DNA from 2 places in the Marinobacter sp. CP1 genome. Region 1 is predicted to be linked to the other one. Evidence: riboswitches for the same ligand, from Rfam matches in the RefSeq annotation. Region 1 holds a riboswitch; the other holds the start of a gene.
What was found. A riboswitch is a leader RNA that binds a small molecule or an ion and turns the genes downstream of it on or off. The one in region 1 is predicted to bind cobalamin.
Positions count from the first base shown of each region.

Region 1 (4,290 bases):
GTTGATTGGCGTCCAACCCGGTGGTCTCGAAATCGAGCGCGACAAAGGGCACCTCGGATAAGGGCGTCTCCGGCGACACACACCCACTCTCGTAATAGGCTTTAAGAATCGGGGACTTGCTCTGCTCCGCCAGGGCCTTGAATTGCTCGGGCCATGGCAGGCGTGTAACAGAATTCTCGGCCTGCTCCTCACTAGACATTACGGGCCACCCCGGCGTGATACCGGAATTTCAGGAACTTCTGGGCACCGCTGACTACCTGGAACGCATCCTTGAGATGGCTGCGCTCAAACGGTGAAAGGTCTTCGGGCCGCACGTTGTTGTCCGGCTGCCGGTCAGCCTCGATTGCCAGGGCCTGGTGTCGGATACGAACGATGGAGATAAACTCAAGCGCATCCCTCAGGTTGCCCAGATCGTCGTCCAGCAGGAGCTTGGTGTTGCCAATGGCTTTCAGTCGTTCGAACGAGTTCTGTGCACGGGAGCCGCAGGCCAGGGCATGCACCCGGATCAGATCCGACAGGGGCGCTGTTCCGCGACGTTTCAGGTTGAAGGTCTTCTGGTGCTTGCCATCCTCTTCCAGCACGAAAGTCCGGAAAAAGCCGATCGGCGGCGTGCGGTTCAGGGCGTTGCGCGCCAGCATTGCCAGGAACCGCTGGCTGTTGCTGGCTTTGTCCGCCACCAGTGTCTTGAGCTGTTCGGCAAAGTCGGTCTCGCCGTAGATGCCATCCAGATCAAAGAAAATATTGCTGTTTAACAGAGCCTCGGCTTTCGGATTATCAATCCAGTCGGTGAAGTAGTCCTTCCAGACGCGCAGTGGCTGCCGCCATTTCTGGTTGGTGGCCATGATGTCGCCGGTGCAGTAGGTATAGCCGCACTCCGCAAGGCCATCGCTGACAAATTTCGCCAGCGCCAGGAAGTATTCGTCGTGTTCTTCCGGCACAAAGCTGTCGTCCAGGATCATGGCGTTATCCTGGTCCGTGACCACCAGCTGCTCGTCCCGCGCCATGGAGCCGAGGGCCATAAAGCAGTAGGGCACGGGTGGGGGGCCGAGTTTCTCCTCGCCCAGTGTCAGCAGGCGCTGTGTAAAGCTGCGCCCGATACCGGCCATGGCACTGCCAATCATGTGGGAGTTGGCATCTTCGTTCACCATGCGAACAAAGCTGTCCCGCACATCCAGGCTGATCTTCTTCAGCCCTTTGACATCCTGCTGATGGTAGATGTTGCTGACCAGGTATAGGCTGCTCTGACTCTCGTACTTTACGATGTCAGACAGCGCAATCACGCCGCGAACCTCATCCCGATCCATCACCGGAAGATGGTGCACATTGTTGTGCAGCATGGTGAGCATGGCCTCGAATATGAACATGTTCGAGCGGATGGTGATCAGATCCTCCGACATGATCTCGCTGATCGGAGTTTCCGAGGCCAGGGCTTCGCTAAGGGCCCGGGTGCGCAGGTCCCGGTCGGTAATGATGCCTTTGAGCAGGGGCTTTTCACCTTCCTCGTCCATCAGCAGCAGTGCGGAGACGCCGTTTTCGGTCATGATCCGCGCCGCTTCCTGCAGGCGAACGGTGTGGGGCGCTGATACCGGCTCCCGGGCAATCAACCGGGTAACCTTGGACGTCATCAGCTGGTTGGACTTTTCGCGACGGGAAACGGCGGATCGCAGGCGGCTTCGGTCTTCAATTTCAACGAAATCGGCGAAGTTGTCGTCATTTTCCCAGAGGTACTGGAACGTATCGTAAGGAATCTTGTAAAGCAGGACGTCTTCCAGGGCTTTGGCTGGGAAGCGTACCTTCCTGTTCATCAGCAGGCCAAACTGGCCGAAGACTTCGCCCTCGCTGATGCGGTTGTACAGCTCCCCGGTGCGCCGATAGATCTCGACGGCGCCACTGCGCACGTAATACAGCCAGCTGCTCGGGTCACCCAGTTCGAGGATCTGGCTCCCGGCCTTGAAGTACACAATCTCGATGTCGCCAACCACTCTGTCGAGCAGCTCCTCGGCCATCTCGTCAAACGGCGGGTATTGAGCCATGTGATTGCGGATGTCGACCAGCTCGGCCTGCATAAAACTCCCTGTTCTGGCGAAGAATAAGTGATTGTCAGTCATGGAATATAGCAGTGGCAGAGGTCTGCGGCCATGTCGACCTTTGATGGATTTCATTGACCGCTTACCCGGGTGTTGCTAGCCTTGCCACACTTTTTTCAGGTGTCCGTCGCAAAGCGCGACGGGTGAAACGGGAAATCGGTGAGCCTGGTAATGCCAGTGCAAGGCCGATGCTGCCCCCGCAACGGTAAGCAGGACAACGGCAATCTATGCGCCACTGTGTCGCCACGACATGGGAAGGTGATTGCCCGGGAACCCAGGGTTCCGCCTGCCAGCCCGGAGACCGGCCTGGAAAAACACCCGATGTTGCGGTGGGCAACCTGGGTGGGTGATATGCCGGTTCCGCTCTCCTGACACCTGTCTACCGCCTGCCCCCATTCCCTGTTCCGCAACAAAACCCAGATTCCCGTGCGGGTGCGCGCGGAGTGCGGAGCAAGTTTCATGTTCAGAATTCAAAGCCCTGTTTTACTGGCCGGCGTTGCCATGGCCGCCCTGCCTCTGGCCGTTTCGGCCCAGTCTGCCCCTGAATCCGATGCCCTGGATCCCATCGTGGTTACCGCGACACTGGGGCCGAAGACCGTTGGGGAGAGCCTGTCTTCGGTTACGGTCATCGAGAAGGAGGATATTGATCGGCAACAGCCCGCGGAATTCCGCGACCTGCTGCGCGCCCAGCCGGGGATCAACGTGGTGTCGGACGGCAGTTACGGCAAGACTACCAGCGTATTCCTGCGTGGCGCTGGCAGCTCAGGTACCGTGCTGCTTCTCGATGGTATCCGCCTGCGCTCGGCCTCTGCGGGTATCCCACCCTGGCAGTTTTTGCCTCCCGAATTGATGGAACGGGTTGAGCTGGTGCGAGGTGCGAAGAGTTCCCTCTACGGTGCCGATGCGGTGGGTGGTGTCATCCAGGCGTTCACCCTGGAACCGGAGGCCGGGCGCCAGGGTTGGGGCGAGCTGAAAGGCGGTTCCCATGAAACCCGTGAGGCAACGGCCGGGCTGGCTGGCCGGGAAGGCCGTTCGTCGTTCCTGGCCGGTGGCGTTTATTCGGATACCGATGGCACGAACCTGCGTGCTGGCGGCGAGGACAAAGGATTCCGGAACGCTGGTGGCCTGGCCAAACTGAGCCACAGTTTTGACCAGGGCGGCGGCGCAGGACTGACGGTTTTCCAGTCTGAAGGTAATACCGAGTTTGAAGGCGGTGATACCGATTTCCTGATTCGTGCCATGGGGCTGCATCTGGAAGCGGTTGCCAGTGACTACTGGCGTACACGTATCCAGTTCTCGGAAGCTCGCGACGAACAGGATACCTTCGGAGCCAATCCCAGCACGTTCGACACCCTGTCTCGCTCCGCGCGCTGGGAAAACACCCTGACGGCCGGTGTTCATGAGCTGGTTCTGGGTACGGAGGTCATGCTTGACGAAGTGGATGGCACCAGCAATTTCACAGAAGACAGCCGGACCAACAGCGCGGTTTTCGGTCAGGGCCGTTTGAACTTTGATGCCACCGATCTGATGCTCAGTCTGCGTCTGGATGACAACGAGGCCTATGGCAAAGAGGAGACTGGCGGTGTGGCCTTCGGTCACCAGCTGGACCGCGCCCATCGCTTTCGCCTCAGCTATGCGACATCGTTCCGGGCACCCACCTTTAATGACCTTTACCTGACGGTGCCGTTCTACACCGGTAATCCTGACCTCGATGCGGAAGAGGGGCAGATGGTCGAAGCCGGTTTCTCCGGGCGATATGACCGGTGGTACTGGGACATTGCGCTTTATCAGAACGACGTGAAAGACCTGATTACCTACGTGTCGGACCCGGTGACCTTTGAGGGCACCATGGAAAACGTCGAGACGGCCAGAATCCGTGGCGTTGAGGTTTCTTCCGGTATCGAGACGGCTGACTGGAATCTGGCGGCAGCAGTAACCTACGCGGATACCGAGAATCGCGATACCGGCGCCCGTTTACCACGCCGCGCGGAAAAAAACGTGCGTCTGGATATTGATCGCCTGTTCTCCCAGTGGTCGGTGGGCGCCAGCTTTATTGCCGAGAGTGACCGCTATAACGATGCGGCAAATACCAGTCTGCTGCCGGGCTATGGCACGGTAGACCTGAGAGCGGCCTGGAATTTCCAGCCTGGCTGGTCGGCCTCATTCAAGGTCGATAACATGCTGGATCGTCGGTATGCCACCA
Region 1 covers NZ_CP011929.1:2,279,666-2,283,955, forward strand. Annotated here, with positions in the region: gene ACP86_RS10500 (3'-5' exonuclease) at 1-199, opposite strand, end outside; gene ACP86_RS10505 (putative nucleotidyltransferase substrate binding domain-containing protein) at 192-2,066, opposite strand; cobalamin riboswitch at 2,189-2,412, shown strand; gene ACP86_RS10510 (TonB-dependent receptor plug domain-containing protein) at 2,547-4,290, shown strand, end outside.

Region 2 (4,290 bases), 430 kb from region 1:
AACGTTATCGAGCATGCGCACGGCGGTGTTCACCGTCTGTTCCAGGCGCTGCACATCCAGCTCGCCGTTGGCGATATGCGCGGCCAGGTTCACGGAACCGAGGTTGCATACGGCGATCTCTTCGGCACTGGTGTTCAGGGTGATTTCCGTGCACAGGTTAGAGCTGTGCACCACGCCCCGGTGCTGCTGGGGGGAGCGCAGGTTGCACGGGTCCTTGAAGGTGATCCAGGGGTGGCCGGTTTCGAACAGCACGGTGAGCATCTTGCGCCACAGCTGCTTGGCCGGGATTTTCTTGAACAGCTTGATTTTGCCCTGCTCCGCCAGCGCCTCGTAATGCTCGTAGCGTTCCCGGAAGGCGTTGCCATACAGGTCATGCAGATCCGGCGCATCGCTGGGGGAGAACAGGGTCCAGTCACGGTCTTCGCGCATGCGCTCGATCAGCAGATCGGGCACCCAGTTGGCAGTGTTCATATCGTGGGTGCGGCGGCGTTCGTCGCCGGTGTTCTTACGCAGTTCCAGGAATTCCTCGATGTCCAGGTGCCAGCTTTCTAGGTAGGCACACACCGCACCTTTACGCTTGCCGCCCTGGTTGACCGCCACGGCGGTGTCGTTGACTACTTTGAGGAAAGGCACCACACCCTGGCTCTGGCCGTTGGTTCCTTTGATGTGGGAGCCCAGCGCACGGACTGGCGTCCAGTCGTTGCCCAGGCCGCCAGCCCATTTCGACAGCATGGCGTTGTCGCGGATGGCGCCGTAGATGTCTTCAAGGTCGTCGCCCACCGTCGTCAGGTAACAGGACGACAGCTGAGAATGGCGGGTACCGCTGTTAAACAGCGTGGGTGTGGACGCCATGTAGTCGAACGACGACAACAGGTCGTAGAACTCGATGGCCCGGGCATTCGGGTCGTCTTCCCGCAGGGCCAGCCCCATGGCCACGCGCATGAAGAAAACCTGCGGCAACTCAAGACGGGCCTTGTTCCAGTGCAGGAAGTAGCGGTCGTACAGGGTTTGCAGGCCCAGGAAGCCGAACTGCAGGTCACGTTCCGGTTTCAGGGCGGCTCCCAAGCGCTCCAAATCGAAAGCGGCCAGGGCTTCGTCCAGCAGTTCATAACGAATACCTGCCTCGATAAAGGCACTCAGGGCCTGTGGATAAATCTCAGCCAAGGGCAAACTGATGGGCAGGCCCAGGGCGGCGGCATTCTCCAGACGAAGTTGCTCAAGGAGCAGGCGCGCGGTGACGGCACTGTAGTCCGGCTCCCGCTCAATCCGGCTGCGGGCGGTCATGATCAGGGCCGACAGCACGTCTTCCTCGGCAATGCCGTCATAAAGGTTGGTGAGGGCATCGTCTACCAGGGAATCCCCGTCAATTCCCTCCAGCCCTGTGGCGGCCTGTTCCACCTGCAGTTTCATCAGGCCCAGGTCCAGGGGAGCGATTTCACCGCTGGTCTTTTTCACGGTCAGGTGCGGGTGGGCCTCCACAGGAGCATGGCGGGCACGCTCGCGGGCGTGCTCTTCCCGGTACAGCACGTAGGCGCGGGCCACTTTCTGCTCCTCAGCCCGCATCAGGGCCAGTTCCACCTGGTCCTGAATATCCTCGATGTGCACCTTGCCACCCGCCTTCAGGCGGCGGCCAATGGCCTGGATTACCTGGTCGGTGACCCGATGTACGGCATCATTGATTCTGGCGGAGCCGGCGGCGGTGTCACCCTCGACGGCGAGGAAGGCTTTGGTCACGGCAATGCTGATCTTCGACGGATCGAAGCCGACAAGAGTGCCATTGCGTTTGATGACCTGGAGGGATTCGGTATCGGTGTGCGAGGTCGGCCGGGGTTCGGCCAGGGCTGAGGCAGACATGTGTGTTCTCCTGAATACGCGTTGAATTCCTTTCACCATCGCGTACGCAGGGGCACACCTCGCCATAGGAATGGCTGGGCATAACCGGTCTGCTCACCCTGAGTCGCGAAGGTGCAGTCAGGAGCTGTGAAGCTCCGTATCCCTGGCAGGTCTTCGGACTCAGGGGCGTGAATCGTTGGATTCGGCCTCGCTCGGCGACTTCCCGGTATCAACCAGTGTCGTAATGCCGTGCTTGTTCCCCAATACCGCTGCGCGTCAGTTCCGGAGTCTCACCGGATTCCCGATACCAGAATGTGTGGGGTGATCACGCGCTGACCGATTTGGTTACGCACTGATCACTACATCTGGTATTTGACCAAGGATGAAAACACTATATACACGATATCCAGAAGGAACAACCAGCAGAATAAAAAAAGGCCCCGGAGAGGGGGCCAAACACGTGACAGTATCAACTCAGCCAATCAGTGGCTGATCATCCAGGGCCGCATGGAGGGAAACATCTTCTTCCCATCAGCGGTGTAGAACAGCATGGACTTACCCGGTTTCTGGGAGCCGCAGCCGCAGGCCCGGCTGTGCTCCTTATCGTGGGCCCGTCGGTCCGCGGTGGAAAAAACCGGTTCGTGTCGAGACCGCTCGTTCCGGTCCTCAGCCGCCCTTTTAGCCGGGTCCATGGCCGCAATATGCGATGGCAACACGATCACCCTGGGCGAAAGCGCCTTGCAGGTCGGACATTCCGCCGGCTTGGCCGCATCCTCCATGGTAGCCAGGGTATTGAACAGGCCGTGCTCCCGGCACTTGTAGTCATACACAGGCATGGTGATTACTCCTTATCTTTCGACAACGGTACGTCCATGCCCCCGCTGACTTTCTTCTGGGGGCCTTCAGCGGACGGGTTGATGTCGAAGTCGAAGATGCCCGTGGGCAGCCAGAGTGTGGCGCAGGCATTGGGGATATCCACCACGCCGCTGATGTGGCCTTCCACCGGTGCACAACCGAGAATCGCGTAGGCCTGGGCCTTGGTGTAGCCGAACTTGGTCATGTACTCGATGGCGTTCAGGCAGGCCTGGCGATAGGCCACATGCACGTCCAGGTAATGCTGGCCGCCGTCCTCGTCTACCGAGATGCCTTCGAAGATCACGTAGTCGTCATAACGGGGCTTGATCGGACTGGGCTTGAACACCGGGTTCTTGATGCCGTATTTCTTCACGCCGTCCTTGATCAGGTTGACCCGCAGGTGAATCCAGCCGGCCATCTCGATGGCGCCGCAGAAGGTGATTTCACCATCGCCCTGGCTGAAGTGAAGGTCGCCCACGGAAAGGCCTGCACCATCCACGTATACCGGGAAGTAAACCTTGGAACCACGGGAAAGGTCTTTGATATCACAGTTACCGCCATGCTCACGTGGCGGCACGGTGCGCGCGGCCTCGGCGCCGGCAGCTTTGGCCGCTTCACCGGTCATCTGGCCCATGTGGGCGGTCTCGCCGTTGGGCAGTGTCGCCAGTTCCGGCACCCGCTCAGGATCGGTGGCCACCAGGCCGGCTTCCCGCTTGTTCCAGGTTTCCAGCAGCTCCCTGGAGGGCAGGCAGCCGATCAGGCCCGGGTGAATCAGGCCGGCAAATTCCACGTTGGGAATGTGGCGGGATTTGGTGAACATGCCGTTGAAGTCCCAGATGGATTTCTGGGCTTCCGGGAAGTGTTCGGTCAGGAAGCCACCACCGTTCTGCTTGGAGAAGAACCCGTTGAAGCCCCACTGGCTTTCTTCGAAGGTGCCGATGTCGAGGATGTCCACTTCCAGCAGGTCGCCGGGCTCGGCGCCTTCCACGCCGATCGGGCCAGACAGGAAGTGCACCTGGCTAAGATCGACATCCCGCACGTCGTCGGCACTGTCGTCGTTCTTGATCTGGCCGCCGGTCCAGTCGTAGCACTCGACGATAAAATCGTCCCCCGGCTTGACGGTGGCTACCAGCGGAATGTCCGGGTGCCAGCGGTTGTGGATTTTGTCGTTCTCATAAGCCGACTTGTTCAGATCGATCTTGATAATGGTTTCAGCCATAACGGGCGCTCCTTGGTGTTGGCTTGCACGATTAGGTAACGCCTTTACTATCCGGAATCCCGTGCCGGTGAGGTATTCGCGAAATGCCCCCGGTGCCTACGTCATTCGACGTATTGGTAAACGGTGACCGTGTTGCCCTTCAGTCCGGCACGGAACCGACGGCACTCAGGATAGGCCAGCAGTGCCCGCGCTACCGCCGGCTCCAGGCGCTGGCGAAATGCTCGCAACAGTTCCCTTGCTCCGTAGCGGGCGTCGTAACTCCGGCAGAGTTCAGCGCGCAATTCCGGCAACAGGCTGAGCTCTGCGTGCTTCTTGGAGAGCCGACGATTGAGACCTGCCAGCTCGATGTCCAGCAGGGCTTCCAGCCAGTTGTCGGTCAGCCG
Region 2 covers NZ_CP011929.1:1,849,397-1,853,686, forward strand. Annotated here, with positions in the region: gene ACP86_RS08665 (ribonucleoside-diphosphate reductase subunit alpha) at 1-1,854, opposite strand, end outside; cobalamin riboswitch at 1,981-2,178, opposite strand; gene ACP86_RS08670 (zinc ribbon domain-containing protein) at 2,316-2,669, opposite strand; gene fmdA (formamidase) at 2,675-3,907, opposite strand; gene ACP86_RS08680 (AAA family ATPase) at 4,009-4,290, opposite strand, start outside.
Region 2: another riboswitch for cobalamin. It lies ahead of ACP86_RS08665 (ribonucleoside-diphosphate reductase subunit alpha); the one in region 1 lies ahead of ACP86_RS10510 (TonB-dependent receptor plug domain-containing protein).